Regions from separate parts of the Williamsia sp. Y712 genome, predicted to be linked through region 1. Evidence: riboswitches for the same ligand, from Rfam matches in the RefSeq annotation. Region 1 holds a riboswitch; each other region holds the start of a gene.
The links. Region 1 has a riboswitch for S-adenosylmethionine ahead of AC1D75_RS24185 (bifunctional o-acetylhomoserine/o-acetylserine sulfhydrylase). Riboswitches for the same ligand answer to the same signal wherever they lie in the genome.

Region 1 (9,963 bases):
GTAGGCGGAGATCACGTGCGCGGCCGTCGGTTCACTGGTTCCCAGTGAATCGGCGATGTCCGGCAGCAGCCCCATCGCGACGAACTCGGTGGTACCGATGCCGAACGCGCCGAGCGACAACGCCAGAATGGCGGTCCGTCTACTGTTCCGCACCACCCCCGAGGATTCGGGGGCGACGGTGCTGACTGCGGACATGTTCGAACCTCTCGAAGACGATCGGGGGTGATCGGGGGTGATCGGGGGCAACGGCGATACTGCTGGCGGTTCTTCAACCGGCGTAGCTACGGTGTCAACCGGCAGAGGTCACGAGTCATTCCGGGATCGGACGTGAATTGACCCACAGGACGACAATCCGCCAACGACGTCCGCCGCGGATTCCGATGCGATTTTCGGCCGGTCAGCCGGCCTTGATGGCCGCCTCGAGGTTCTCATCAAGTGCCCCAAGGAATTCCTCGGTGGTCTGGTACGCCTGGTCGCCGCCGACCAAGAGCGCGAGATCCTTGGTCATCTTGCCGCTCTCGACCGTCTCGATGACAACGTCCTCGAGTTTCTGGGCGAACTCACGCACCTCAGGGGTGTTGTCGAGCTTGCCACGATGATCGAGACCGCGGGTCCACGCGAAGATCGACGCGATCGGGTTGGTCGAGGTCGGCTTGCCCTGCTGGTGCTGACGGAAGTGCCGGGTGACGGTGCCGTGCGCGGCCTCCGCCTCGCAGACGCTGCCATCCGGTGTCATCAGGACAGAGGTCATCAGGCCCAACGAACCGTATCCCTGGGCCACGGTGTCCGACTGCACATCGCCGTCGTAGTTCTTGCAGGCCCAGACATATCCACCCTCCCACTTGAGGCTGGAGGCCACCATGTCGTCGATGAGTCGGTGCTCGTAATGGATTCCGGCAGCGTCGAATTCAGCCTTGAACTCGGTGTCGAAGACATGCTGGAAGATGTCTTTGAACGCTCCGTCATAGGCCTTGAGGATGGTGTTCTTGGTCGACAGGTACACCGGGTAGTTGCGCTGCAGACCGTAGTTCAGCGATGCCCGCGCGAAGTCTTCGATGGACTTGTTGAAGTTGTACATTCCCATCACGACGCCACCCTCTTCGGGCATCTGAACGATCTCGTGCTCGATCGGCGCGGAGCCGTCGTCCGGGGTGAACGTGATGGTGACCTTGCCCGCGGTGGCAACCTTGAAATCGGTCGCGCGGTACTGGTCACCGAACGCGTGGCGACCGACGATGACCGGCTTGGTCCACCCCGGTACCAGTCGCGGGACGTTGGAGATGATGATCGGAGCACGGAAGATCGTGCCGCCCAGTATGTTTCGAATGGTGCCGTTGGGTGAGCGCCACATCTTCTTCAGGCCGAACTCTTCGACCCGGGCTTCGTCGGGGGTGATGGTGGCGCACTTGACGCCGACACCGTGTTCGAGGATGGCGTACGCCGAATCGATGGTGACCTGGTCGTCGGTACGGTCACGTTCCTCGATGCCGAGGTCGTAATACTCCAGGTTCAGATCGAGGTAGGGGTGGATCAGCTTCTCTTTGATGAACTGCCAGATGATGCGGGTCATCTCGTCGCCGTCCAGTTCTACGACCGTTCCTTCGACCTTGATCTTGCCCATATGGCTACGCGTCCTCCTCGACGATGTGGGCCCTGCTTCGGGCGCCGCCTCGTGCGCCGGCGCGCGCCTGCACCCAAACATGTTCAACCTAGTCCGGCGGGCAGGTATCTCGCTCACCGAGCACATGCAAATATAACGGGCGTACTGCTTGCCAGCATACCCATCACCGGCGGGTCATGGGGGTCGGCGCAGAGACCGGCTCACGGGGCGGAAGCGAGATCCGCGGACAGGTCAACGAGCGTTGTATCGGACGCGGCAGGCTCTTGGGACACCGGTTGCGCCGAAACAGCCGGCTCCTGATCTGCCGCGGAATCGGCGGCGTCGTGGCCGCCGTCATCGACACCCAGGTCCGGCTGCGAGGTTGCCGGACCGCTCCACACCGGGGCGTCGGCGAACACATCAGCAGGTCGCACGGCCGACGGGGTGCCTTCCGGCGCCCGGTGCCTGCCCGGCACCGAAACGGCGGCGACAGGCGTCTGCACGTGATCGACGGTCGGCGCGGCGAGCACCTCGCCGGAATCGCCGGAATCGGCGATATCCGTGGTGCGATCGTCCAGGCCCGCCCCTCCCTCGGTGGTCGCACCGAATGCCGCAACCGCCATGGCTCGCACCGTCGGTGCCGCGATGAACCCGAGGTCCGGGTCGCGGTGGTCGAGGACGGCGTCGATCACCGCGATCCAGTCCCGAACGAAGTTCTCCGGATACCGGATGATGCTGACCGCGCTCCCGAAGATCGCGGCCCATGCAGTCGGATCACCGGACAGCGCGTCCCGGATCGCGTACAGATCGGTCAGATATGCGCCGTGCCCGAGCTGCGGCAGCGCAGGCAGCAATCCCATGATCGCGCGTGATATCGGCTGGATGACCGCCAGTTCGGCATAGGGAAAATCGAGGATCACCGGGCGCAGCAGGTTGGGTAACCCGACCTGTGCCAGCACGATGGTCAGTGATGGATCGGCGGCGATGAAGACCACATCGGCACCGTCGGACTCTTTGATGACAGTGACGCCGTCGGTACCGACGGATGCGCCTGGCCCGGCCGCCATGATCGGGCCGTAGTTCTGGTGTTTGACGAAGAAGCCCACCAGCGCATCCAGCGCCCCGATGGGATCTCGCCGCAGATCGGGTAGGTCACAGATCGCGTCGCCGTCGATACAGACCGAGTACACCGCAATGTCGCCGAAGTCGCCGTCGCGCGAACCGTCGAGTATCGCCCCCGGATACGCATTGATGAGGTTGACCTCGGCTCCGGCACCGGAGTTCGTGCCCCGTCGCCGTGGGTCGGAATAGAGCTCACCCGACACTCCGACCGAGGTCACGCCACCGGCCTTGCCCGCCGCGATGTCGGTCAGTACGTCACCGGAGATGCGGGCCCCCTGTGAATAACCGACGATGACAACCGGTTTGTCCTGGCAGTTGGCCTGATAGGTCGCCACGTCCCGGGCGAGCGCGGCCTTTCCGGTCTCGATATTCGCGTCGTAACTCTGCGCACCGAGTGGCCAGAAGGTCGCCGGGTAGTCGACCCGGTTGATCACGTAGCCCTGGTCGGTGTACCTGGTCTCCAGGCCCCGGGTGTGCAGGTGGTTCGGATCATCGGTGCCGGCCACCACGAACACTCCGCCGTCACCGCAGTCATACGGCGCTGACTCGGCGGCGAGCCCCGGAGCGCTCCCGAGGAAACCGAGCACCGGCAGCGCCGCCGCCGCAGCACCGGAGGCAAGCGCCACCGCGCGCCGATTGGTCCGTTTCGAAACAACACGACCACGCCTCGTCTGAACACCCACAGCAGCCCCAGTTGTTTCGAATTGCTAACTGCCTCAGGCAATTCAAGGCGATGCACTGAAGTTACGACAGGTATTGACAATGACCAATCGCGTGAACGTAGTACAGAGCGGACTACACGATGGCGAATCACAGAATCTCCCTGCGCTGAACGCTTTTTTGCACAGGAAGCGCGTGTTATATCCTTTTGGCCAGGTCCTGAGTGTCAGCGACAAGCCCCGGCTAGCTGACCGGCAACCCTCCAACCGCGGTGGGGTGCTCCGGGTGACGACCAGGTTGCGGTTCGCCGCGGCAAGCGCGGGGTCCGAAAGGTCGGACCCTCTAATTGGATGTCTAACGACCAAGAAAGAGAAGTCCTACATGTCTGACACCGACGTCAATCCGGCCGACAACTGGAGCTTTGAAACCAAGCAGGTCCATGTTGGCCAGAGCCCGGATTCGGCAACCTCCGCCCGTGCCCTGCCGATCTACCAGACAACGTCGTACACGTTCCGCGACACCGAGCACGCCGCCAACCTCTTCGGTCTGGCCGAGCCCGGCAACATCTACACCCGCATCATGAACCCCACCCAGGACGCCGTCGAGCAGCGCATCGCAGCCCTCGAAGGTGGCGTGGCGGCTCTGCTCGTCGCGTCGGGTCAGGCCGCCGAGACCTATTCGATCCTGAACATCGTCGAAAACGGCGGTCATGTGGTGTCGAGCCCCCGCCTCTACGGCGGCACGTACAACCTCTTCCACTACACGCTTCCCAAGCTCGGTATCCAGGTCAGTTTCGTTGATGACCCGGAAGACCTCGACAGCTGGCGCGCGGCCATCCAGCCCAACACCCGCGCCCTGTTCGGTGAGACCATCTCGAACCCGAACAACGAGATCCTCGACCTCCCCGGCATCTCCGCCGTTGCCCACGAGGCCGGCCTGCCACTGATCGTCGACAACACCGTCGCCACCCCGTACCTGATCAACCCGCTGGAGCACGGCGCCGACATCGTGGTGCATTCGGCCACGAAATACCTTGGTGGACATGGCACCGCGATCGGCGGCGTGATCGTCGACGGTGGCACCTTCGACTGGCGCGGCCAGCGTGACGGTGTGGACCTGTTCCCCGGATTCACCACCCCGGACCCGAGCTACCACGGTGCGATCTTCGCCGACCTCGGTGCTCCGGCCTACGCCCTCAAGGCCCGCGTGCAGTGGTTGCGCGATACCGGTGCCGCCATCTCGCCGTTCAACGCCTTCCTCATCGCCCAGGGCCTGGAAACCCTCAGCCTGCGGATCGAGCGCCACGTGTCGAACGCCCAGAAAGTGGCCAAGTACCTGGAGGAGCACCCGCAGGTGGAGTCAGTGGCATACGCCGGACTCGAATCCTCACGCTGGTACAAGCGAGGCCAGGAATTGGCCCCGCGTGGCCAGGGCGCGATCATCGGCTTCGAGATCGCCGGCGGCGTGGACGCAGGCAAGAGGTTCGTCGACGCACTGGTCCTGCACAGCCATGTCGCCAACATCGGTGATGTGCGCTCGCTGGTCATCCATCCCGCCTCGACCACCCACTCCCAGCTGATCGCCGAAGAGCAGCTGGCCGCAGGCGTGACCCCCGGACTGGTCCGGTTGGCTGTCGGCATCGAGAACATCGTCGACATCATCGCCGACCTCGATGCAGGCTTCGCTGCGGCCAAGTGAGGTGAGTATCGACCCGCACACGCCACCACGAACTCATCCGGACTGGGAATTCCTGCCTGATGGGCAGCTGACCAGTGTGTCGGTCGGCCCGATTTCGCTGGACAACGGCGGACAGATCGAGAATGTGACCCTGGCGTTTCAGCGCTGGGGCACACTCTCGCCCACCCGCGACAACGTTGTTCTGGCACTGCATGCCCTGACCGGCGACTCCCACGCAACCGGACCCGTCGGTCCCGATCAGCCCACCCCCGGTTGGTGGGATGGGCTGATCGGTCCGGGCGCCGCGGTCGACACCGACGAGTGGTGTGTCATCTCGGCAAATGTCCTCGGCGGATGCGGCGGTTCCACCGGCCCGGCATCACTGGATTCCGAAGGTCAGGTGTGGGGTTCACGTTTCCCCACCATCACCGTTCTCGATCAGGTCCGCGCCGAGGTCGCACTGCTCGACGCACTGCAGATCGATTCCGTCGCAGCCGTCATCGGCGGCTCGATGGGTGGCGCCCGCGCTCTGGAATGGGTCATCGGCTACCCGCAGCGAGTGCGGAGCGGCTTGATCCTGGCCGTCGGCGCTCGCGCATCAGCTGACCAAATCGGTACGCAGACAACACAGATCGCGGCAATCAAGGCCGATGCCAACTGGCAGAACGGCGACTATCACGGTAGTGGTCGAACACCCACGTCAGGTCTTGGCATTGCCCGCCGCATCGCGCACATGTACTACCGCAGCGAACCCGAACTCGACCAGAGGTTCGCCAATCTCCCTCAGGGACAAGAAGATCCGTTACACGGCGGCCGTTACGCGGTGCAGAGCTACCTCGAACACCAGGCCGACAAGCTTGTCCGCCGGTTTGATCCGGGTAGCTACGTGGTGCTGTCCGAGGTGCTCAACAACCACGACGTCGGACGCGGACGCGGTGGCGTCGAAGCCGCCCTGCGGAGCTGCCATGTACCCGTGGTGGTCGGTGGCATCGATTCCGACAGGCTCTATCCTCTGCGTCAGCAGATCGAGTTGGCCGAACTCATGCCCGGCTGCGTCGATGGATTGCACGTGGTGCATTCCGCCAACGGTCACGACGGATTCCTGACCGAATTCGACGCGATCTCAGACCTTCTCAAGAAGACTCTCGTCCTCGCGCGTGGCTGATACCTCCACCTGACCGGCTCGGCCCACGTGGCAGTCGGTCAGGTGCGGCGGCACCGGAACATCGTCAGGTTGCGGGCTGCGAAGTAGGCACAGTACCCGACGCCGGATCTCCGGACTGCGGTGCATCAGACGGCGATGAACCCGAGGGGGCCACGAGCGCCGGCTGTGACGGCGCCGCGCCCTCCCCCTCCTGCGGCTGAGCGGGTTCGATCTCCGGAGTCGGTTCAGGCGTGGTTGATTCCGGTGGCGGTGGCGGTGGAGTCGACGGAGACGACGGGCCCACCTTGGGTGGCCAGGTGAGGCTCGGCAGCGGGAACGGGATCAACGACGGGCTCAGGGTCCTCGTCGGCGGATCCGACGACGACGTTGGTGGCGGCAATTCGGTTGTCGCCCAGCCGAGTTCGGGGTTTCCGCCGGCAACCGGCGGTGCCATATCCCACGTGGTCCGCGTCGGAATCTGCGTCGGCGTGGAGGTCACCTGCGCGTTGGTCGTCGTGGTTGTGGTCGTGGTCGTGGTCGTTGTCTGCGGCGGCGCTTCAGCGATCACGGACGGCGACGCCGGGGGCTCCGGGACCTTGTTCGGTGTCGACGGGTTGCCTGCGAGCGACGATCCGACCGCGTACACGGTCATCAACGCTCCCGCGAGCAATGCACCGAACATGGCAAGCGGCGCCGCCGACAACCAGTCGCGGCTGCGCCGGCCACCGATGAAAGCGAGTCCGGCAGGCCGGATGCTCGCGGCGGCCAGCCGGGCCGCGCCGGTGGCCGCAACCGATTCCGGGCCGTGCGGAAGCACCGCTTCGACGCCGACCTCATCGGTGATGAGGTCGCGGACCAGCGGAATGTTGGCGACACCACCGATGAGCACGACGGCGTCCGGACGGGAGACCGCCGTGTAGTCGGCGACCTCTGCCGCCGCCGCCTGCGCCATCGGCCGGATGAGAGCTTCGAACGCCGATCGGGTCACGGTGCCGGCATCCGACGAGCCACCGACGGTCAGGGAGGTCGACTCACTGACCGACAGTTCTTCTTTTGCGGTCCGGCAGGCGCTCAGCACCGTAGACCTGCGACGTCCGCGCAAGCGACCATTGGTGGCGTGTTCCTGCATCAGCAGAGCATCGAGCTCGGCGCCCGAAATCGCCTCGCTCCGCCTCAGGTCACTGACCCGTCCAGTCGCCGGATCAAGTGTGTACGTGCTCATTCCGGTGTCGCCGAGGTCCACGACGACCACTGAGGCAAACCGGCCGATCTCGCCGGTGGAACCCAATTGATGGGCCACAGCCTCTGTTTCGGCGATCAACTGGATCTGCCGCTTGGCACCGGTGCCACGAGAAGCGATTTCGCGGGCGTGCTCGTCGGTGCGGTACGCGACGCCGATCGGCCCGACCTTGCTCCCGCGGTCCTGCGCGGTACCCAACATCAGATCGATGCCGGAGTTCACGCGGCCCGCGCGGGTCAGACCATCGGTGAGGTCGACGTCGATGACGCGGTTGATCGAACTCTGGCGACCATTGTCATCGGTCGACAGCAGGACACAGTGGATCATTCCACTGCCTGCGGACAAACCCAGTGACGTACTCATGGTCCTCATTCCGATCGCTATCGCTCGGTTGGGGCCCAGATGATGCCGATTTCACACCCCTGATCCATTCACTGCCGCTGTTGGACAGTTCCCCTACTGCCATTGTCTACGGCCGCGCCAGTACTTTTCGGCACGACCAAAGTCAACAGACAATTACAGCAACGGGAACCATTGTAATCAATCTGTGCCCAAAGGGTCGATCGAGGTCGCCAACCAGAGGATGGCGACACCGACTACCACCATCGACGACACGTCCGCTACACGTCCACGAACCTCGAGGAGACCGGCGCGTGATGTCGGCAATATCGCCCGGAGAAGCGCCGCAAGCAAGGCGGCCGAACCGAGAACGAAGGTCCCTCGACGCCAGCGGTCGAAGATCAAGAAGATCGCGGCCACCACGATCAGCGCCATGACGGCGATGAAAGGTATCTGGACCAGCACCGTCCGCAACTGCCGGACGCGATGAAAGCGACGGGCGCGCGCACGCCGTGCGCTTGTTGCTGCCCCCTCGCCCGCGGCCGACCTGCTGCTCATATCCGGGTCAGCTTCGCGACAACGCGGATTCGGCGCGCTCGACGACATTGGCCATCAGGAACGCTCGGGTGAGCGGTCCGACACCACCGGGGTTTGGTGAGACATATCCGGCGACATCCCACACCGCGGGGTCCACGTCGCCGACCAAACCTGCATCCGTTCGACTGACACCGACATCGACAACCGCGGCTCCGGGCTTGACCATGTCGGCGGTGATGAGGCCGGCCACGCCGGCTGCCGCGATCACGATGTCGGCGCGCGAGACCTCGGCGGCGAGGTCCGCGGTGCCGGTGTGACACAGCGTGACAGTGGCGTTCTCGGTCCGGCGGGTGAACAAGAGCCCGATCGGACGTCCCACCGTCACGCCGCGGCCGACGACAACAACATGGGATCCGGCAATCGGCACGTCGTACCGCCGCAGCAGATGCAGGATGCCACGCGGGGTGCACGGCAGCGGAGCATCGGACGACGTCCCCGAGCCGTCCAGCACAAGCCGGCCCAGATTGATCGGATGCAGGCCGTCGGCATCCTTGGCGGGGTCGATCCGCTCCAGCGCCGCGTTCTCGTCGAGATGCTTGGGCAGCGGCAGCTGGACGATGTATCCGGTGCAGGCCGGATCGGCGTTCAGGTCGTCGATGACCGCGTTGAGTTGCTCGGTGGTGATGTCGGCGGGCAGATCCTTGCGGATCGATGCGATGCCGAGTTTGGCGCAATCGTTGTGCTTGCCACGCACGTAGGCGTGGGAGCCGGGGTCTTCACCGACCAGCACGGTACCGAGACCGGGAACGATCCCGGCGGCGCGGAGCTTGTCCACCCTCTCTTTCAGGTCGACAAAAATTTCGTCACGGGTGGCTTTTCCGTCCAACACAGCTGCACTCACGACACCCATCATTTCAGGTCGCGGCCGCAGGTTGTGCAGGCCATGGATCTAGCGGGTGTCGAAGCACGCGATCTTCGACGATCCGATACCCGAGATCCACACTTTGCCGCCGGTCTCGACCACTCCGGTGCTCTGGCCGAAACCCGGGACATGTGCCCGATGATCTGCGATAACACGACCGCTGGGCAACTCGATCTCGAGCAGCCACAGCGGGGACACCGGCTCCGGCAGAAAACGATCCGGCACCTGCCAGATCAACCTCCGCAGCCATGGATGCCCGGCAAGCAACGCCAGCGGCCGGCTCCGCATACCCGCCATCGCCAGCCACATGCGCTGTCCGTCGCGACTCAACGACGCGTTGTCCGGATATCCGGGAAGCCGATCGATGAGCATCGACTGCTCCCCCGTCGCGGGATCGTAGGACCGCACCCGGTGGTCACCGGTTTCGGCGATGAACAGGAGCCCGGAGTGCGCGACGATCCCGTTGGCGAACTGCAGGTCGTCCAGGACGACGGTGGCGCTCGGCCGAAGATCGTCGTCGAGGTCCACGCGGATCAGCCGTCCGGTCGCCGAGTGCTCGATGATGTCGGCTTTGTAGTGGTCGTAACCGAACCGCGTGGTGGACTGACTCACGTACAGCACACGCGGCCGCGGATCGGTGCCACCGGTGTGCTCGGTCACGATCACGTTGGAACAGAACGTCAGCCGATGACCGTCCACCTCGTCGAGGATGGTCTCGATCA
Region 2 (9,963 bases), on a different contig from region 1:
AGCGTCGTCCGCGGTACGCCATCGCGTTGCCGCCAAACGGTCACGAACCCGCAGGTGCCTCGCCAGGACCTCCATGAGATCCGCAATCTGATCGTCTCGCGACGGTGTCTCCTCCGACATGATCCTTCTCAAAGTTCAACGAGTTTCGACATGCAACTAGTTGTTGCGTGAGAGTATGGCCCTCGCCGCGGAGCTTACGCAAGAACCCACCGCCGACGAGTCGCACCCGATCCACCGTGCCACTAGCCTGGGGAGTCGTGACTCCATCCCCGCCGAACTCGCGCCCCCATTTCACCTCGATGCCAGACTTGGCTCTACGCGCTCTCGGCGGCGCGGTCCTCTGGACCAATGACGACCTCTTCGCCGAGGCCGAGAACCTCATCAAGACGCCCGCCGCCGAATATCAACCGGCGACGTTCGGACACAAGGGTCAGGTCTATGACGGCTGGGAGACCCGGCGACGACGTGAAGCAGGCGTTGACCAGGCCATCGTGCGCCTGGGCGTACCCGGCATCATCTACGGCGTCGTGGTCGACACGTCCTGGTTCGTCGGCAACTACCCGCCGTACATTTCGGTGGAAGCTGCTGCGGTCGAAGGTATTCCGACCACCCAGGAGCTGCTGGAAAACACGAAGTGGCAGACGATCGTCGATCGCGTGGAGGTCAACGGCGATACCCAGAATCCGTTCCGGGTGGACTCCAAGGACCGCTTCACCCACGTGCGGCTCACCATCCATCCCGACGGTGGCGTGGCGCGATTCCGCGTGCACGGTCGCGGCGTCCCGGATCCGAAGTTCTTGTCCTACGGACACTTTGACCTGGCCGCACTCGAGAACGGCGGCATGATCACCGCCTGTTCCAACATGTTCTATGGCTCCCCGAACAATCTCCTGATGCCCGGCCGGGCCCGCACGATGGGCGAAGGCTGGGAGACCTCGCGTCGACGGGACGACGGAAACGACTGGGTCCAGGTCAAATTGGCCGGTGAATCGACGATCGGACTCGCCGAACTCGACACCAGCTACTTCCTGGGAAATGCGCCGGGGTCGGCGACGATTCGTGGCCGAGACGGCGAAAACGGTGAGTGGTTCGACGTTTTGGGCCGATCGCCCCTGCAACCCGACACCCGTCACCGGTTCCTCATCGACGTCGATCGACCGATGACCGAGGCCCGCCTCGACATCTTCCCCGACGGCGGCATGGCAAGACTGCGGTTGTACGGCTCGCTGACCGAGGATGCTCGCGCACGGATCGTCGACCGCTGGGAAAACGGCGAGAGCTGATCGACCGTTCCCCTCACCACGCCTGACGGCAGGCGTGGTGGGCGGGATCAGGCTGCCGCAGCCCGCTCGAGCAGTCCGGGCAGCACCTGATCGGCGATGAGTTGCGCCGAGCCGGGCCGATCTCCTGTTCGTCCCTGGTCGAGGGGCCGCAGGATGACCGCATCGGCGACCTCGGCGGCGTAGACGTCGACAATCAGCGTCACGAGTCCGTTGGCGGTGCCGACATAGCGCACGGTGTCGCCGAATCGCGACTCCCCGAGCCGGAGGAGCTCGGCCCGAGCGGTGGCCGCATCTTCGGCGATCACCACGTCGATCTCCAACGCCACCAGCAGATCCGCGGGATCCTCGCCGAGGTCCTGCCATCCGGCGCGCAACGCAGCCCGCTCCTTGATGCCGCCCCGCAGGTCCGGCTGGCGGATCCGACGGACCGCCGAACTCCGCGCATCGGCCGGACGGCGCCCGCTCCAGGCGATCGGGTGGTCGTCACCGTCGATGGCAACCAGCAGTTCGGGACGCGTCCGTGGGGTGGCGGCGCGACTGGTTTCGGTCATGACTTCTCCTGCTCGAAAACATTCTCGGTGATTGAGTTCAGTTGCCGGGCAAGCTCATCGATGCTGGTGCCGGCACCCCAGCGGATGACTATGGGGTCGGGGTGGCCCGCAACGGTCAGCGAGGCGATTCCCACCCGGTCCCGGGCATCGGGCCACAACTGGAGCCGGCGGATACCTGGAATCCGAGCCACCTCGGCGTCGAGCCACTGCGACAATGCCTGCTCATGGCGACCGACCCACTCGTATCCGAGGTCGGCGAACGCGCTGGCCGGGGAATGACCGGGACTGATGGCGTCGGCACAGTCGGCGAGCCAGTCGCCGCGACCGACAACCACAGCCGGGCCCGCTACGGACCGGCCGGACAACACCAGGTAGTCGATTCCATGGCTGGTGAGGTTGACGGCCCGCCGGGTGACGAGCTCGCTACCGTCGATGAGCAGTCGCGCGCCGCGTCGATGCGCGATCGCGGCGAGTGGGGGCAGTGGCAGAACTTCGCCGGTGGCCTCGGCGATTGCGGGGACGATCAGGAGTGCGGCAGGCCGACGTTCGAGTTCACTATCCACCGCGGCAAGGGTGGTCCTCAGATCGACCTGCGCAGGCATCACACGGTGAGCACCGTCGGTGGTGGTGGCCGCGAGGTCGGCGTCCAGATCGAGTGTCAGGACGTCGCCGGGTGCTACACCGGCGACCAGTGCGACGGCCTCGGCGAGATCGGACGCGAACAGAACTCGATCGGTCGGGCGTGCCTTCACTAACCGGGCGATTTCTTCCCTGACATCACTGGTGGAGGAGCTTGTCACCCGCATCCCTTCGGATCAGGACTCCGCCGGAGTCCGCGCTTGCCGCCGTCCGAACAGACACCGGCCAGGTTGTCACCCGGAGCACCCCGCCGCGAATGGAGGGTTGCCGGCCAGCAAGCCGGGGCTTGACGCTGACACTCATCACCGATAACCACATTGCAGCGCATTTGATTTCCGTGTCAAATGTCGAACCTCTTTAACCCGGCGTGAATGTTATTCCGCGCTGGCAGAGGACTTTTGTGACCTACTCCGGTGTCGCCACCAGCGAAAGCCGAAGTAGGTGAGCATGAGCGCTCCGGCACCAACTGCCAGATAGAACATCAGCGTCGCCCCGACCGTCTCGCCCACCGCATATCCGACGATGCACACCGCGGTCACCCAGACGACCCCGCCGAACACGTTCGCGAGCAAGTATTGGCGCGTGGGCATCTTGCTCATCCCGGCCACAAACGGGGTGACCGTGCGGACATATCCAATCCAGCGCGCGCCGATCACGGTGGCGACCCCGCCGTGGCGGATGAGTTCCTCGGCCTTTTGCCAGCGTTCTTGCCCCACCCACCCACCGAAGCGGGTTTCGGTGATGCGGCCGCCCGATCTGCGGCCGATGGAATAGCCCGTCCAGTCACCGAGTACCGCCGCAACGCACGCACCGACTATCAGCCACACGATGTTGGTCTCGCCGACGGCGGCAGCCACGCCACCGGCGAGCAGGATCGTCTCACCAGGCATGATCAGGCCCAGGAGCGCGGCCGCCTCGCAGTAGATGACGATGAAGACCACGAGGTACACCGCCCACGGCGGCGTTGACTGCACGATCGAGATGACCCAATCCGCCAGGGAGTGAAAGATGCCACCCTCCTTCTCCGATGACGACCTCGGTGGAGTCGTGCGACTCCCCTACAGGGCCCTGTCCAGATCCTTCAACAAATCATCCACACCTTCTAATCCGACCGACAGCCTGACCAGCGAATCGGACAACCCGATCGCGGCCCGGCCCTCGGGTCCCATCGCGCGGTGGGTGGTGGTGGCCGGGTGCGTGATCAACGACTTCGAGTCCCCGAGATTGTTCGAGATGTCGACGATCTGCAGACCGTCGAGCAACTCGAACGCCCGCGCCTTTCCGGATGCCGCGCCCGTGTCGGCGAGTTCGAACGTCACCACGGTGCCACCACCCGACATCTGCTTTTTCGCCAGATCATGCTGCGGATGTGATTGCAGGAACGGATATCTCACCCGCGCCACCCGCGGATCGGCTTCCAGGAATTCGGCGATTCGCAGTGCCGCGGCAGTCGAATGGTCGACCCGCAACCGCATCGTCTCGAGTCCCTTGAGCAACGTCCAGGCGTTGAAGGGGCTCAGCGCCGGACCGGTGTGCCGCATCAGGGTCTGCACCGGACCGTCGATGTACTCCTTGCTCCCGAGCACGGCCCCACCCATCACCCGGCCCTGGCCGTCGATGTGTTTGGTGCCCGAATACACGATCACGTCGGCACCGAGCTCGAGGCCACTCTGCAGGAGTGGGGTCGCAAAGACGTTGTCCAGCACAACCTGTGCACCGGCGGCGTGGGCGAGTTCGCAGACACGCTCCACGTCGACCAGGGTCTGCATCGGGTTCGACGGGGTCTCGAAGAACACCGCGTCGGTCGGCTTCGACAGTGCCTGTTCCCACTGTTCGATGTCTTCGCCGTCGACAAAGACGGTTTCGATGCCCCAGCGGGGAAGGATCTCGTTGCACACGACAAAGCACGAACCGAACAGGCTGCGCGCCGCCACCAGCCGGTCCCCCGCCTTGAGCAGCGCACCGAGCGCCACAAAGACCGCCGCCATGCCACTGGCCGTGGCGAAACACGCCTCGGCACCCTCGAGCTGACGGAGCCGCTCCTGGAACATGGCCACGGTCGGGTTGCCGTAGCGGGAGTAGACGAATCGCTGGTCTTCACCGGTGAAAGCCCGCTCGGCCGCAGCTGCGGACGAATAGACGTACCCCGAGGTCAGGTACATGGCCTCGGAGGTCTCGTCGAAACCGGACCGCATGAGGCCTCCGCGCACAGCGAGGGTCTCGGGCGAAAGTCCCTCGGGCAGCTTGGCGTTCAACTCGTCCTCCATCGTGCGCAATATGTTGTCTTGAATCTTCTCGCCGGGGTCACGATTGTCGCCACGGGAGGCCGGTTGCCTTCCATCCGGCCGCACCGCGATGTCCGTCCGGATCGGTCGCACCCTCGAAACCGTCGAGGATGTTGTACGCCTTGGCCACCCCGTCGGCGGTCGCGGCCTCGGCTGCACCGATCGAACGCTGCCCGGACCGGCAGAGGAACACCACCTGCTGGTCGTCCTGGACACCGGCTTCACGCAGCTGCCCCACGAAATCGGCGTTGCGGGCACCATCAGGAAAGCTGACCCATTCGATGAGGATCGCCTTCTTGGAGATACCGGACAGATCCGGTACGCCCACGTAGCTCCACTCGGCCTGAGTCCGACAGTCCACGAGCACAGACGTCGGATCCTCGTCGAGGATCTTCCATGCCTCCTGGGGGGTCAGATCGCCTGCGTAGCTCATGCGCACACCTTCCAGTTGCCGTCCTCTTTGACCAGAACAATAGGGGTGATGGTGGTTTCGCTCTTCTGTTCCCGGAACCAGTGCACGTTGGCCGTGGCCCGATCGCCGTTGACGACGGTCTCCGAGATGTTGCCGACCTCGATCTTGCCTTCGGCATCACGCGCGGCGCGGTACTCGGTGGTGAACTCTTCCTGGGTCGGGAAGTCCGCGGACTCGAGCTCGGCGGTACAGAAAACGGCACGGTAGCTCGTGTAATTGATCGCGTTCTGGGCCGTGTAGTAGTCGTTGACGGTGTGGGTGACTTTCGCCTGGTCCGTCAGCCGATCCTCCGCCGGGCGAAGTACCTGCATGAGGACGATCGCACCGAGGACCACGACCATGATCGCGGCGGCCACAAGGAACGGCCAGATTGTCCGTCGCTCGTCGTCAAAAACTTCTGGTTCTGTCTCTTTGCCCCCACCCGACCGCTTACGGTCGGCTGCGGAGTCGCTTCCTGCCATGGCCGCGAGCTTATCGCTCGTATTTGCCCGACCTGCCACCACCGTGAGACGGTTAACAAGATTTTTGGTCAGCCAACCCTTACTTGACTGACCATCAAACCCACGTTTTTGGTTCCGGCCAGGTCCAGCGCCTACCGTGGGGAGGAAGTAGCCACCCCAGGTCCGCGTCGGTGACGCCCGCCTGAACTCTCCGCACGAGAAAGCAACTGCGACTCATGAGCGATCAGAACCGCCCGCTTCGCGTGGCCATCATCGGTGCCGGCCCCGCCGGTATCTATGCCGCCGACGCATTGATGAAGTCGGACAAAGCCAAAGACCGTGGTGTCTCGATTGATTTGTTCGAGCGGATGCCTGCCCCGTTCGGGCTGATCCGGTATGGCGTGGCCCCCGATCATCCCCGGATCAAGGGCATCATCACCGCCCTGCACAAAGTGTTGGACAAGCCACAGATCCGGTTGATCGGCAACGTCAACTTCGGCAGCGACATCGCCCTGGAAGACCTGCAGCAGATGTACGACGCGGTGATCTTCTCCACCGGCGCCACCGACGACCGCGCCATGCAGATCCCCGGCATCGACCTCGACGGTTCCTACGGCGCCGCCCAGTTCGTCGCCTGGTACGACGGACACCCAGACTTCCCCCGCACCTGGCCGCTGGAAGCGGAGAAGGTCGCCGTCATCGGTGTGGGCAACGTCGCACTGGACGTGGCGCGCGTGCTCGCCAAGACCGGCGACGAACTGCTGCCGACCGAGATCCCGGCCAATGTCTACGAAGGCCTCAAGGCCAACAAGGCCGTCGAGGTCCATGTTTTCGGACGCCGCGGACCGGCCCAGGCCAAGTTCACCCCGCTCGAGCTCAAAGAACTCGACCATTCGCCGACGATCGATGTGATCGTCAACCCCGAAGACATCGACTACGACGAAGGCTCCACCGTCGCCCGGCGATCGAGCAAGATCACCGATCAGGTCGCCACCATCATCGAGCAGTACGCGATCCGCGACCCCAAGGGCCGTCCGCACAAACTGTTCCTGCACTTTTTCGAATCCCCAACCGAGATCCTCGGTGAGGACGGCAAAGTTGTCGGACTGCGGACCGAACGCACCGAACTCGACGGCACCGGCAACGTCCGCGGCACCGGCAAGTTCACCGACTGGGACCTGGGTGCGGTCTACCGCGCGGTGGGCTATCTGTCGGACAACCTGCCCCAGCTGCCGTTCGACGACCAGGCCGGCGTCATCCCCAACGAAGCCGGCCGGATCTTCGACCAGGGTGCTCACATGACCGGCATGTACACCACCGGCTGGATCAAACGTGGCCCCGTCGGCCTGATCGGCCACACCAAGGGTGACGCCAACGAGACCGTCGACTGCCTGCTCGACGACATGGGCGAAGGCAAACTCCTCGACCCGGCCGAGCCCGGCGAAGACGCCATCATCAAATACCTCGACAACAAAAACGTCGCCTTCACCACCTGGGACGGCTGGTACCGCCTCGATGAACACGAACGCGCCCTCGGTGCCGCCGAAGGCCGCGACCGCGTCAAGGTCGTCGAACGCGACGAAATGTTCGCCGCCTCAGAACCCCACAAGGTGAATCGGGACTGAGGCCCCACAACCAATAATCCGCGCCACGTACTTGCGTTCGCACCGGTTGCAACCGGTGCGAACGCAGGTAGGTGGCGCGGATTTTATTCGGCCAACACCAGAGCGTCCCTGACGAATTCGGCGTACCGGCGATGGTCAGCGCCCGCGGGCGCGTAGTGGGCACCGAATCGCGCATCATCGACATACATCTGGCCGAGTCCGCGGAGGTATTCGCCGGATACGGGCGCACCGCTCTTCCGTAACCAGGCGATATGCCGGCGGGCGTTGATCTGAGCGGGTTCATCGGACGGGTCGGCTCCGGCCTCGACGAGTGCGATCCAACGGGCGGCAACGGCGTCGTGTTCGGCAGCGAAGTCTTGGCGCTCGTTGTCACCCAGCGAGCGGTACCAACGGTCCGATCGTCGGTAAGCGTCCGTGCCCCAACGCTTTTCGACCTCCTCGCGGTGCACTGTGTGATCGAATCCGGCAAAGGCGTCTGTCGGCATGATGTCGAGTCCCTTCTCGAGTTGGCTGATGGTGTAGCCGACCGAGGAGATCTGCTGATCGATCTGATCGCGCCGCATACGCAACGCGGCCTGATGCTCGATCAGCGCTTCGAGCACCGACTGATCACCACCGAGCACCTCGCGGATCCGGGTGAGCGGAAGTCCGAGCTCGCGCAGCAGCAGAATCCGCTGCAGTCGGACGATCGCAGCGGAGTCGTAGAACCGCAGTCCGCCGGGCCCGATTCGTGACGGGCTCAACAAACCGATCTGTTCGTAGTGCCGCAGCGTCCGTGATGTGACACCGGAACTGCGGGCGATGGCACCGATCGGGTGGTCCATGTCGACCTCCTTGGTCGAAGACCACACTGCCGGTTGACGCGACGTCAAGCGCAAGCCCTCAACCAAAAACCCGCGCCACTTACTTGCGTTCGCACCGGTTGCAACCGGTGCGAACGCAGGTAGGTGGCGCGGATTTTTCTAGGCGGCTGGGGCGACTGGGGCGACGTCGTCGTCCGGGGTGTTGTCGCGACGCTGGATGTTCGCCCAGAATCCGATGTTGTTCTGCAGCGGATCGATGTTGCTCGAGATGGTGTAACCGGAGATCGAGCTCGGGAAGCAGCCGAACCACTTGGTCTCGATACGCAGGGTCTCGTTCTTCTTGAGCTTCGGGGTGAACTTCTGTGCCCCGTTGAACTCCTGCAGGGTCACGTTGGGGAAGTCGGCACCGTATGCCTTGACCTCCATCCAGCGCACCATGTACCAGGAGTTGACCCACGGGTCGCCCGGCTTGCCGAACGAGCAGTACACGCCGCCGGTCAGATCGAGGTCGACCGGACCAACGGGGGCAGCCTGCGCGGGTGCCGTGGCGACTGCACTGCCTGCGGCGATTCCGACTGCTGCGGCCGCAGCGACGGCGGCGCGAATGAACTTCTGCTTCATCTTCACTCCTTTGGTGGCACCACAACGTGGCTTTGGGGGATGAATCGGACCCGGACGCCTGAGCGTTAGCCAAGAATTGACTGAGAAGTAAGTTATGCGCTCATCGTTATCGTTTCGTTACCGTTGGTTGACGAGAGCTTGACTCGACTCCGTCGGCAAGAGCAGGTTAGGTTACCCTCGCCAGAACTGTTCATACGCGGCACAACCGCGGTTACCCCCGGACAAGACAGGGCACCTCCCGTGAGCAAGAAGACGCGCCGCACGTCCGGTCTGGTGCTGCTGCTGACTCTGCTGATCGTGGTCTGCGTGCTGTCCATCGCGATCGGTTCGCGGGTGATCCCGATCGGCGAGGTCTGGGATGCCCTGTGGGCCGACAACGTGCCGGGCGCAGGCGACGCGGTCGGGATCGTTCAGGACCTCCGACTCCCCCGCACCATCCTCGGGTTGATCGTCGGCCTGTCGATCGGCGCCGCCGGTGCCCTCACCCAGGGACACACTCGCAACCCACTGTCGGACCCGGGAATCCTCGGCGTCAACGCCGGTGCGGCGTGTGCGGTGGTGACCGGCGTCTACATCCTCGGGATCACCACCCCGATCCAGTACATGGGCTTCGGCCTGATCGGTGCGCTGATCGCCGCCAGCCTGGTCTTCTTCCTCGCTTCGGTGGGCAAGGGCGCGAGCCCGCTGACGCTCATCCTCGCAGGCACCGGTTTGACCGCGATGCTGACCGCGATCACCTCGGCGATCGTGCTCGTCGACTCCAAGTCGCTGGAGGCGTGGCGGTTCTGGCAGGTCGGGTCGATCGCCGGACGCGGTACCGACGTCATCTATGCCACCTTGCCCTTCGTCATCCCCGGCCTGATCCTGGCGCTCGCGAGCGGATTCTTCCTGAACATCCTGTCGCTGGGCGACGACATGACGAAGGCGCTGGGCTCCCGGATCCTGCAGGTTCGGATCGTCGGCATCGCGTCCATAACCCTGCTGGTCGGTGCAGCGACGGCAGCCTGCGGACCGATCGTGTTCCTCGGCCTGGTGGCACCCCACGTGGCCCGGTTCTTCACCGGGCCCGACTACCGCTGGATCGTGCCCTACTCCGCCCTCATCGGTGCGGTCTCCCTCATCGCCTGCGACGTCATCGGACGAATGATCGCCCGTCCGGGTGAGGTGCAGGCCAGCATCGTGCTCGCCGCGGTCGGCGCCCCGTTCTTCATCGCCCTGGTCCGCGCAAAGAAGTTGGTGGCCGT
Region 3 (9,963 bases), on a different contig from region 1:
CTATCGAGCGGTTGCGGGCTACAGCGGGTGCTACTTCACAGAGGGCTTGGCCGGTACAACGCTCACCGATCTCACGGTGATCGGTTCGGGAGGGTCGTCGCAGCTCATGTGGGGACCGGTGGGCAGCCCGGAATGGAAGGCCCACGACATCTTCGCCAATGCGGCTCGACTGCAAGGCACATCGGTCTATCTGTCTTCGGGGAGCGGTCTTCCCGGTCAGGGTGAAGGTATTCCGATGCCACCGACAGCAATGGCCCTCGAGTTCGGCTCGAATCTGTGCACCGACCAGCTCACTGATGCGCTGCGCGCCAAGGGCGTGCCGGTGACCCGCAGTGCGCAACCGGTCGGCATGCACCTGTGGCCCTTCTGGCGAAGCGAATTGATCCACTCGATGCCGACTTTGCGAGCGGCGCTGGGTGCGTGACGCGCACCTCGGATGGTGGGCTGGTCGGCACGTGCGCGGGGAATGGCTTGCACACAGCGGTTGTTGAAACGTGAATGCCTACCCCTATCACCGTCGACATCTGGTCCGACATCGCTTGCCCCTGGTGCTACATCGGTAAACGGAAGTTCGAGGCCGGTCTGGCCGGGTTCGCGGGTCGCGACGACGTCGAGGTGACTTACCACAGCTATGAGTTGTCGCCGGATACCCCGGAAGACTTTGCCGGGTCCTCGGTCGATTACCTGGTCGAGAAGAAGGGGATGCCCGCTGATCAGGTGAAGCAGATGCTCGGCAATGTGACCGGGATCGCCGCCGAGGTGGGCCTGGACTTCGACTTCGACTCCGTCCTGCAGACCAAAACTCTCAAGGCGCATCAGGTGCTGCACTACGCCAAGGCTCAGGGCAAGCAACTGGAGTACGCGGAGAGGTTGTTCAGGGCGTACTTCGAGCAGGGCCGCCACGTGGGCCGCAGTGAGGAACTCGCCGACCTCGCCGCCGACGTGGGACTCGACCGGGACGCCGTGCTGGCGATCCTGGAATCAGGTGAATACGCCGAGGCTGTGGACGCCGACATCAATCAGGCCCGGGCCTACGGCATTACCGGTGTCCCGTTCTTTGTCATCAACGGCAAGTACGGCGTGTCCGGCGCGCAGTCGGCGGAGACGTTCACCGGTGTTCTCGACAAGGTTCAGGCCGAGGAGTCCAGCAATGTCTGAACCCTCACTCAGCCCGTTCGAACTCGTGGGTGACCCCGAAGCCGGAGCATGTGTGGACGGAGTATGCGTCGTTTCGACGGAAGTTGATTCAGCAGTCGTTGAAACTCGGCTCACTCGGCCCCCAAGCGACACCCCGGCTCCTGCTTAACCAGGATATCTAAATCGGAACCTGGGGCTAAAACCCCGACCTGCCGATTGACTACCCAGCGCGCCGAATCGCAAACCTTTAGCCCCGCGCACAAAACCCGTGACAGTGATGGTGCAGCTTCTCCCGGCAGATACCAGGACGGCAGACCTACTCGGTCACCCCGAACGGCAATGGATGGTCTTGCTCCACCAGCCGGGCAGCTACGTCGACGACGCGGATGTTGGAATCTTGCGAGAGCTTGCGTAAGAGCGCGAAGGCCTGCACCGCATGGAGGTCATAGCGTTCCATGATCAGGCCCTTGGCCTGGCCGATGATGTCCCGCGAGGCGAGTGCGCTGCGAAACTGCTTGCCCTTGCGGGCAGCGGCCAAAGCGATGGCAGCGTGCGTGGCGAGGTCGACTGCGAGGTCTTCGGTGTCGGCGTCGAACGCATCCGCAACCTCGGCATAGAGGGTGAGAGCTCCGAGTTCGTGTCCCTTGGTATAGAGCTGAAGTGATAGGACCGATCGAATCGGAGTTTGGTGGTACAGAGCCGGCATCAGTTTCGGCCATCGCTGTTCCGTCTCGACATTGTTGATCCGAACTGTGTACTGCTCCCAAATCGCGTCGAGCGCGGGGCCTTCACCATGCTCGTGCTGCAACGCGTCGGCCTGCGCGGGAACCGGACCACTGGCCAGAACTGATTCGAGTACGGCTTCGCTGCCGGGGTCGGACTTCCTGATCAAGGTGATCCCGGCATGAGAAACACTCGGTAGCAGCGCCACCGATGCCTCGGTAACCTCCTGGAGTACCTGATCTGCGGTTATCGGGTGATCCCGCGACCCATGCAGATCGCGTGCCATTTGCGCGATCTGGTCATGAATGCCGGACTCGACATGATCTTGTGGACTGTCCATCTGCTCACTCCATTACGCCTCTTGCAGGGTGGTGAAGTTCAGGTCGGTAGGCCCCTGCCCCAAACAAATCCGCCGCCACAAGGCGCCGGATACCGTGAAGCCCGACGACGTGGGAGCCCCCGTTCCAGAGGAACCTCCACGTCATCATTTGTCAGCGGTCACAGGGTGACCGCTTGGAGCTGGACAGTACCCCGACAAGGATCGTACAGCCGGCCCCCGTCGACAGCCCAGACGCTTGTGTCGGCGGGTGTTCGATGCCTTGATCAGTTGCCGGGGGAGCGCACGACCGTGAAGGTGATGTTGGTTCGCAGGCGGAAGCCCAGGTGTTTGTAGAGCTCGATGGCGTTGGTGTTGTCGGCCGCAGCGTGGAGGAACGGAGTCTCACCGCGGGCGTAGATGCCGTGGGCGACAGCGAGTACCAAGCGGGTGGCCAGACCTTCGCCGCGGAACTCGGCGTCGGTACAGACGGCGCTGATCCCTGTCCATCCCGGTGGATGGAGGCGCTCGCCGGCCATCGCGATGAGCCGGCCCTCGCGCCGGATCCCGAGATATGTTCCGAGTCGGTATGTTTTCGGGGCTGAAGGGCCCGGGCTTGGTGCGGTCGATCAATGCGAGCATGTCGGGGACATCGTCGGCGCCGAGCTGGATTGCCTCGGGTTCGGGCCTCGGCTTCAGCGTGTCGGTGGCAACCATCTGGACGCCCGGGCCGCTCATGGCAACCTCCCAGCCATCGGGTAGGTCGGTCACCTCGACCGGCAGCGCGACTTCTTGTCCGGGGCCGATCAGCTCGGCGAGATCAGTCCACGTCTGCGGATCGCTCAGATCGCCGACCCCGACAAACGGGGAGATCGTCGGGAGGTAGCGGCGAGCGCGGGTGGTGCCCTCGCTCAGGTGCAGATGGGCGCCGATCAGGCTCTCCCACATGGCATTATCGAGTACGCCGGTGTCCGGTGTGGTCTGAGCTGTCACCGGCTGAACCATTCCTTTGCGATGAGTTCGTACGAGCGCACCCGCGCCGCGTGGTCGTGTGTGATGGTAGTGATCGAGAGCTCGGCGGCGCCGGTGGCGTCCCGCAGGACCTCGAGTTTGTCGGCAACGGTGGACGGTGATCCGACAAATTGCGTCAGCACCCGGTCGCGGACCAGTTCGCGGTCGTCGTCGGTCCATTCCATCGCAGCTGCCTGCGCCGGACTCGGGAACGGGATCGCACCTTCGCCGCGCCGGATGCTGCGGACCCAAGGTGCGTATCCACTGGCCAGTTCGGCTGCTTCGTCGTCGGTTTCGGCGATCACCGCATCCACCGATACTGCAATATACGGTTCCGGGACATCCGCCGACGGTTGGAATGCTGCCAGGTAGGCGTCGACGGCGTCGATGACCGTACTCGGGCTGTGGTGGTAACTGGCAACAAAGCGCAGGCCCTTCGACCCTGCGACGGCGGCGCTGGATCCACCAGAGGCGCCGAGGATCCAGACCTGCACGTCAGCACCATCTCCCGGGGTGGCATGCGCGGGAAGACCTTGTGGGCTGACATATGTGTCGTCGAGAAGGGCGAGGACAGCAGAGATCTGCTCGTCATAGGTCGGGGCGTACGCGCCGGGTTGCTGGAGCAGATCGAGTAGGTGGGTGATGGACTTACTCGCAAACGCGCCGGCGATGTTGTAGATCTTCGGCAGGAGTAGACCATTGGGTGTGTACGTGTCTTCGGTGTGGGCGCCGCCGCCGCGAGCCGACAGATAATTCTTTGCCGCGACTTCGGTCACCGATTCCGATCCCGTTGTCGTTTCCGGGGCGGGGCGAGATATGGATCGTCCGATACCGAGGTCGAGGCGACCCGGGTACAGGGTGTTGATCAGACCGAACTCCTCGACCGTCGCCAGCGGCGTCCGATGGCCGAATTGCACTCCGGCCGAACCCAACCGGATGGTCGAGGTGGACCCTGCGATCAGTGCGATCTCGATAGCGGGCGACGAACCGATGACCCCCGGATTCGTGTGGTGTTCGGCAAACCAGTAGCGGGCGTATCCGAATTGTTCGGCGCGCTGGACCAGGTCGATGGCGTTGCGTATTGCGGTGGTGTTGTCCGACCCGCTGGAACGGGGCAGAAGGTCGAGAACCGACAGGGGGATGGGCGGGGCCATGGGAACTCCTAGTGAGCTGCTGCGGACGACGTGATCGGCGACTGCCATTCACCGGCTACGGCGTCCGAACCCCCGAACGACGCGAAATCGGTGGTGGCGCGAAATGCGTCCAATGAGTACAGGTCTCGGGCATAGCGCCACAGATTCGGGAAGTCGGCAAGACGCCGGGTACCGGCCCTGGCCGCCGCAGCATCGTGCCGAACAAGCGTCACCCAGAGCCGGACGTCGGCCAGAGTCACGTTGTCGCCCAAGAGGTATCGACTCCCCGCGAGGCGGCTGTCGAGTTCTGAATATGCCTGATACACAGTGGTCGCGGCTTCCTGCGCGGCCGAACCGGTTCCGGTCGCCACGTGTGCGGTGCTGTTGACCGTAGCTCGCAACCAGGCTTCCAACTCGTCGATCTGCGGGCGCAGGTCCTCTGGGTAGAGGTCGAACTCGCCGGTGACCTGACGGCGATACTGCGTCGCGAGATCGGCGTCGAGCGTGTCGAACGTGTTGCTCACCACCTGCTTCGTCTCGCGATCCCACAGGGTGGGGACCGACACGTGGCCATCGAAGCCAGGTTCGGTGGCGTCGTAGGCATCGCGTAACAGGGTGAAGCCGTTCACCGGGTCGGGGCCGTGGGTTTCGCGGAATGCCCACCCGCGGGCATCGCGGGCACCGTCGACGTAGCTGACACTGATCGCATCGGTGAGGCGGGCCAGCTCGATGACCAGCGTGACCCGCTGAGCCCACGGGCAGAACCAGCCGGAATAGACGTGATAGCGATCAGAGACAGCCGGGTACGGCGTGGATCCGTCGCCGCTGATACGTCCGGCGAATCGATACACCGGTCGGGTGTCGTCCGGTTCGCGAGTGATCGTGTACTCGCCGTAAGTCTCGGTATCGGCTGGGCTGGCGAAGTTCGACATGGCTAGACAACCTTTTCTGCGGAGTGGGAACGGAATGAGAACAACTCGGGGGCATCTTTGTCGGCGGTGAGGTCGGCGAGGAGGCGGCCGATGGCGGGCACGAACTTGAAGCCGTGTCCGGAGAATCCGGCGGCGACCGCAACCGGACCGCGGCGGTCGATGACGAAGTTGGAGTCGGGCGTGGTCGCGTACGTGCAGCTGATCGGGGTCAGTTCGTCGGCATCGACGCCGGGCACCCAATGACGGACGTACTCCTGCAGGGCCTTGAGCTGCCGTGGTTCCGCCGTGAAATCGCGGTGGTCGGGGTCGACGACGGGTCCGGTTCCATGGAAGCCGACCTTGATGCCTTCGGCACCCGAAGACAAGCCGTACACACCACCGAATTCGGGCGCGTTCGGTCCGTCCGGGTCATGCAAGATCCCGAAGCTGGGCCATTCGGCGTCCTGGTCACGCGGTACGAAGTGTGCGGGTTGCTCTTGGGTGACGGTGATCTGTGGCAGCGCTGCGATGCCCGACAACAGCTTCGTCGCCCAGGCGCCTGCCGCCACCACCACACGTCGGGCCACGTACTCCTGGTCATCGGTGCGCACGGTGACCGAGTTCTCGTCTGTGACGTCGATCGAGATCACCTGCGATTCGTGTCGAACCTCTGCACCGAGAGCTGCTGCGCCGCGTTGTAGTGCGCTGACAGCGTTGTCTGCATGTAGTCGCCCGCTGTTGGGGTAGTACAACGCGCGGCCGTCGAATCTGATTCCGGGCCAGCGCTGCGAGGCCTCGTCGGGCTCGAGCCAATGATGGACGAGTCCGAGGTCGGCGAGGGTATCTGCGATCTGGGACAGGTACGGAGTCCATCCCTGATCGACGCCGCCGGTGACGGTGAGCAGTTGCGTCCCGGACTCGGCTTCGAGGTCGGCCCAGAGTCCTTCCGCTTCCCTCGCGAGCGCGACGTAGGTGCGCTCGGCGTAGGAGGTGCGGAAGATGCGGGAGGCGCCATGTGAGGCGCCGTTGGTGTGGCCGGGGGTGAATCGTTCGAGCAGCACGGTCTCGACACCCCGGCGCGCCAGTTGCCAGGCGGCGGCCGAACCTATCGCGCCACCACCGACAACCACGGTGTCGACCTTGACGGAACTCATATCGTGACCTCGATTCTGTTGTGTTCGGTGAGCCCCTCGATTGTTGGTATCGACGCCAACAGGGGCCCTGGTGTCCTCGCTTCGAGGATTGGTGAAAAACACTTCCGCAGTGCCGGTTTCGACGACCTGAAACATCTGAAACTGCTGCACATGCAATGGGCCCGGCAGATGCTCAGGATTCGACCGCGTGGTGCGTTGAACAAGGTCATCAAGCTCCCGGGAATCTCTTCGGGCTCGCTTGCGTGAAACCCGCGCTTGTCCCATGCCGGTGAAGGCTGGGACCGTGTCTTTCATCCAGGGCACCCCGCCGCGGTGGAGGGTTGCCGACCAGCAAGCTGGAACTTGGCGCTGATACTCGTTGACACAGGGCAGTTGTTGTCCACCAGGCGAATCCGGGCACCGTATGTGCGTGTCCGGGCCAGGGGATTTCAACTGTTGGACAGAACCATACGCACGCTGCTGCCCAAATCCGATGGATGCGCGGAGTTTCGATCGCCGAGAAGTTAAAGCACATGGGTATGGACGACGCCGAAGAAGTCTGTTAGCGTCGTCGTCGGTCACGAGTACCAGCGCATAGCCCCGGCTTGCTGGTCAGCAACCCTCCATCGCGGCGGGGTGCTCCGGGTGAAGACCTGGCCTGTTCGAACCCGAACAGGCAAGCGCGGACCTCCCACCGTCCGAGTTCCGAACTGCTCCATCGGCAGGTTCGAAACTTGGTGCGTGCGGGATCCCTGACACCGGAAGCTGGTGTGAGATATGAGCACTGCAACACTGAACCGAAACCTGAATGCTCTTGCAGCGATAGAGGGTTCGGACACCCAGGCCCCACTGAGGGATGGCTCGACCACGCGGTACGTCAACTTCGACTACGCGGCGAGTGCGCCGGCATTGTGCAGCGTGGTCGATGCGATAACGCGACTACTACCGACCTACTCGAGTGTGCACCGGGGCGCGGGCTACGCATCGCAGGTGACGACGCGGGCGTACGAGACCGCCCGAGCGCAGGTCGCTGACTTTGTCGGTGCCGGCGAGCAGCACTGCCTGATCTTCACGCGGAACACCACCGATTCGCTGAACCTCCTGGCTCGCTGCGTGCCGGGAAAAGTCGTCGTCCTCGATCTGGAACATCATTCAAATCTGTTGCCGTGGAGTGATGTTCACGTCGTCCGTGCTGCGAATACGCTGGCCGCGACGATCGTCCGTGTGGAGACCGCACTCAAAGAGACCGGTGCGGTGTTGCTGGCGGTCACCGGTGCGTCGAACGTCACCGGTGAGATCTTGCCGGTCAGTGAACTGGCAGATCTTGCGCACCGCAACGGTGCTCGGATCGCTGTCGACGGCGCGCAGTTGGTTCCGCACCGCAGGGTGGACATCACTGCCTGCGGCATCGACTACCTGGCATTCTCGGGACACAAGACCTACGCGCCCTTCGGGGCCGGAGTGCTTGTTGGACTGAGGGATTGGCTTGATGCCGCCGACCCGTATCTCGCCGGTGGTGGTGCGGTGCTCAACGTCACCGAGCAGGACGTGAAGTGGGCGCCCGCGCCCGCCCGTCATGAAGGTGGTTCGCCCAACGTCTTGGGTGCGGCTGCGCTCGCGGCGGCCTGCGTCGAAATCGAATCCCTTGGGGAGGCCGTTGTTTCCCATGAAACATCACTGACCGACCGGTTGCGCGATGGTCTGGCCGAGATCCCGGGCGTGCATGCCCTGAAGATCTTCACCGACAGCACCGATGCCGTTGGTGTGGTCAGCTTTGTCGTCGACGGGCATCGGGCCGCCGAGGTGGCAGCCCATCTGTCGGCCGAACACGGCATCGGGGTGCGCGACGGACGATTCTGCGCCCATCCGCTTCTGGACCGTCTGGGCCACGGCTCAGGGGCTGTGCGCGCCAGCCTCGGCCTCGGTTCGAGCTCCGAGGACGTCGACCTGCTCCTCGCCGCCCTCCGCACGCTCTAAACCCCGGGGTGGGGGACGCTCAGTGCCATGAGCGCGGTGTCGTCTTCGAGGCCGGCACCGAAACCGTCGAGCAACTCTCGCAAGTCCTCGATGATCTGGCCTGCGGACGTCGGGGTGTGTGCCGCCGCGAACTCGAGCAGCGCACCGTTGTCGTCGTACCGCTCGGGACCCGGCCCGATCCGCGCCTCGGTGAGCCCGTCGGTGTAGAGCACGAGGGTGTCGCCGGCGTCGAGGTGAATCCGGGTAGAGACAAATCTGGGAGCGCGCAGGATGCCGACGAGTTGGCCGCCCTCGGTACTCACGTACTGCGCTCGGCCTGCGGCGGTGAGCAACAGCGCGGGCGGATGGCCCCCGCTCGCGAGGTGTACGTCGAATCCGTTGTCGGCGCGGGTGAGGACGCCGAAGATCACTGTGCAGAAACGAGGTTCGTCGCCGTGATAGTTCGAATGCAGCACGGCATCGAGGTTGTGCAACACCGCAATCGGATCGTCGTCGTACACCGCTGCAGCGCGCAGCGTGTAACGGGTCAGCGACGTCACCGCCGCTGCGGTGGCCCCTTTTCCGCACACGTCGCCGAGGAAGAACCCCCACTTGTGCTCTGACAGGGCGAACAGGTCGTAGAAGTCGCCGCCGACATCGTTGATCGATGCAGCGTTGTAGTGGGCTGCTGCCTCCATGCCGTCGGGAGGTCGCAACGACGGTGGAAGCAGTGAGCGCTGAAGGGTCGAGGCGAGCAGTTGTACGCGCGCACGTTCTTCTTCGGCATGGCGCCGTGCGGCGAGCAACTGTTTCTCGTACGCGCGTCGATCACGTGCGTCCTGCACGGTGATGCGGATGAGCACGGCGGTGCCATCGGTACCGATCTTGACGTTCGCGGTGACGAATACGGGCAGTCGTCGGCCGTCGGCCGCGACGAGGTCGACGGTGATTCCGCTCAGCACCCCTACCAGCTGCAGTAGCGGTGCGAAGTGGGTTTCGTAGTGTATGCGCCCGCCTGCGGTGAGCAGATCGCTGAAAGGCCTGTCCAGCAATGACGTTCGGTCGTATCCGAGCCACACCGCCAGAGTGGTGTTGACCTTTGCGATGCGCCCGTCCGGCCACGTCGACAGATACCCGCACGGTGCGTTCTCGTACAGGTCTTCCAGACTCTCATCGAGTACGTCCGGTGACCTGATATCGCCGTGGTCCTTGCTCATCGACGGCCACCCACGAAGGCCACGATGGCCTCTGTGGTGGGCACGGGGTCGCTGAGCTGGGGGCAGTGTCCGCTCGCGTCGAGGGTGACGAGTTCGCTGCCCCCGATCTGGCTGTGCACATATGCGCCCACGTGGCGGGGTGCCAGTGAGTCTCGCGCACACTCGATCACGAGGGTTGGCACGGTGACACGCGCGAGATCGGTGCGGTTGTCGGACAGGAAGGTGGCGCGGGCGAACACCAGCGCCTTCTCGGGGTCGGTTCGACAGAAGGATTCGGTCAACTCGTCGCCGAGCGCCGGTCGCTCCGGGTTACCCGCGATGTTCGGCGCCATCGACGCCGACCAACCGAGGTAGTTGCTCTCGAGAGACTCGAGCAGTTCGTCGATGTCACCACGCGTGAAGCCACCCCGATATCCATCGGATTCG

Region 2: it holds a riboswitch for S-adenosylmethionine, as region 1 does, so the genes downstream of both, AC1D75_RS06685 (aminotransferase class V-fold PLP-dependent enzyme) here and AC1D75_RS24185 (bifunctional o-acetylhomoserine/o-acetylserine sulfhydrylase) in region 1, are expected to answer to the same signal.
Region 3: it holds a riboswitch for S-adenosylmethionine, as region 1 does, so the genes downstream of both, AC1D75_RS20030 (aminotransferase class V-fold PLP-dependent enzyme) here and AC1D75_RS24185 (bifunctional o-acetylhomoserine/o-acetylserine sulfhydrylase) in region 1, are expected to answer to the same signal.

What each region holds. Positions count from the first base shown of each region.
Region 1 is NZ_JCAIUN010000004.1:212,249-222,211, forward strand. It holds gene AC1D75_RS24170 (MFS transporter) at 1-195, opposite strand, end outside; gene AC1D75_RS24175 (NADP-dependent isocitrate dehydrogenase) at 398-1,621, opposite strand; gene AC1D75_RS24180 (cutinase family protein) at 1,822-3,348, opposite strand; SAM riboswitch class IV at 3,598-3,707, shown strand; gene AC1D75_RS24185 (bifunctional o-acetylhomoserine/o-acetylserine sulfhydrylase) at 3,764-5,080, shown strand; gene metX (homoserine O-acetyltransferase MetX) at 5,055-6,224, shown strand; gene AC1D75_RS24195 (Hsp70 family protein) at 6,289-7,806, opposite strand; gene AC1D75_RS24200 (DUF3017 domain-containing protein) at 7,984-8,340, opposite strand; gene AC1D75_RS24205 (bifunctional methylenetetrahydrofolate dehydrogenase/methenyltetrahydrofolate cyclohydrolase) at 8,348-9,220, opposite strand; gene AC1D75_RS24210 (SMP-30/gluconolactonase/LRE family protein) at 9,269-9,963, opposite strand, start outside.
Region 2 is NZ_JCAIUN010000001.1:1,415,574-1,425,536, reverse strand. It holds gene AC1D75_RS06700 (MarR family winged helix-turn-helix transcriptional regulator) at 1-120, opposite strand, end outside; gene alc (allantoicase) at 258-1,283, shown strand; gene AC1D75_RS06690 (hypothetical protein) at 1,331-1,834, opposite strand; gene AC1D75_RS06685 (aminotransferase class V-fold PLP-dependent enzyme) at 1,831-2,634, opposite strand; SAM riboswitch class IV at 2,665-2,780, opposite strand; gene AC1D75_RS06680 (DedA family protein) at 2,848-3,447, opposite strand; gene AC1D75_RS06675 (O-succinylhomoserine sulfhydrylase) at 3,532-4,740, opposite strand; gene AC1D75_RS06670 (rhodanese-like domain-containing protein) at 4,778-5,191, opposite strand; gene AC1D75_RS06665 (Rv0361 family membrane protein) at 5,188-5,691, opposite strand; gene AC1D75_RS06660 (FAD-dependent oxidoreductase) at 5,907-7,295, shown strand; gene AC1D75_RS06655 (MerR family transcriptional regulator) at 7,379-8,119, opposite strand; gene AC1D75_RS06650 (hypothetical protein) at 8,258-8,719, opposite strand; gene AC1D75_RS06645 (FecCD family ABC transporter permease) at 8,960-9,963, shown strand, end outside.
Region 3 is NZ_JCAIUN010000003.1:158,078-168,040, forward strand. It holds gene AC1D75_RS19995 (alpha/beta hydrolase) at 1-424, shown strand, start outside; gene AC1D75_RS20000 (DsbA family oxidoreductase) at 499-1,158, shown strand; gene AC1D75_RS20005 (GAF and ANTAR domain-containing protein) at 1,454-2,200, opposite strand; partial or broken gene AC1D75_RS20010 (GNAT family N-acetyltransferase) at 2,464-3,181, opposite strand; gene AC1D75_RS20015 (LLM class flavin-dependent oxidoreductase) at 3,166-4,341, opposite strand; gene AC1D75_RS20020 (glutathione S-transferase C-terminal domain-containing protein) at 4,350-5,252, opposite strand; gene solA (N-methyl-L-tryptophan oxidase) at 5,255-6,385, opposite strand; SAM riboswitch class IV at 6,632-6,749, opposite strand; SAM riboswitch class IV at 6,941-7,053, shown strand; gene AC1D75_RS20030 (aminotransferase class V-fold PLP-dependent enzyme) at 7,142-8,341, shown strand; gene AC1D75_RS20035 (PP2C family protein-serine/threonine phosphatase) at 8,338-9,537, opposite strand; gene AC1D75_RS20040 (alpha/beta fold hydrolase) at 9,534-9,963, opposite strand, start outside.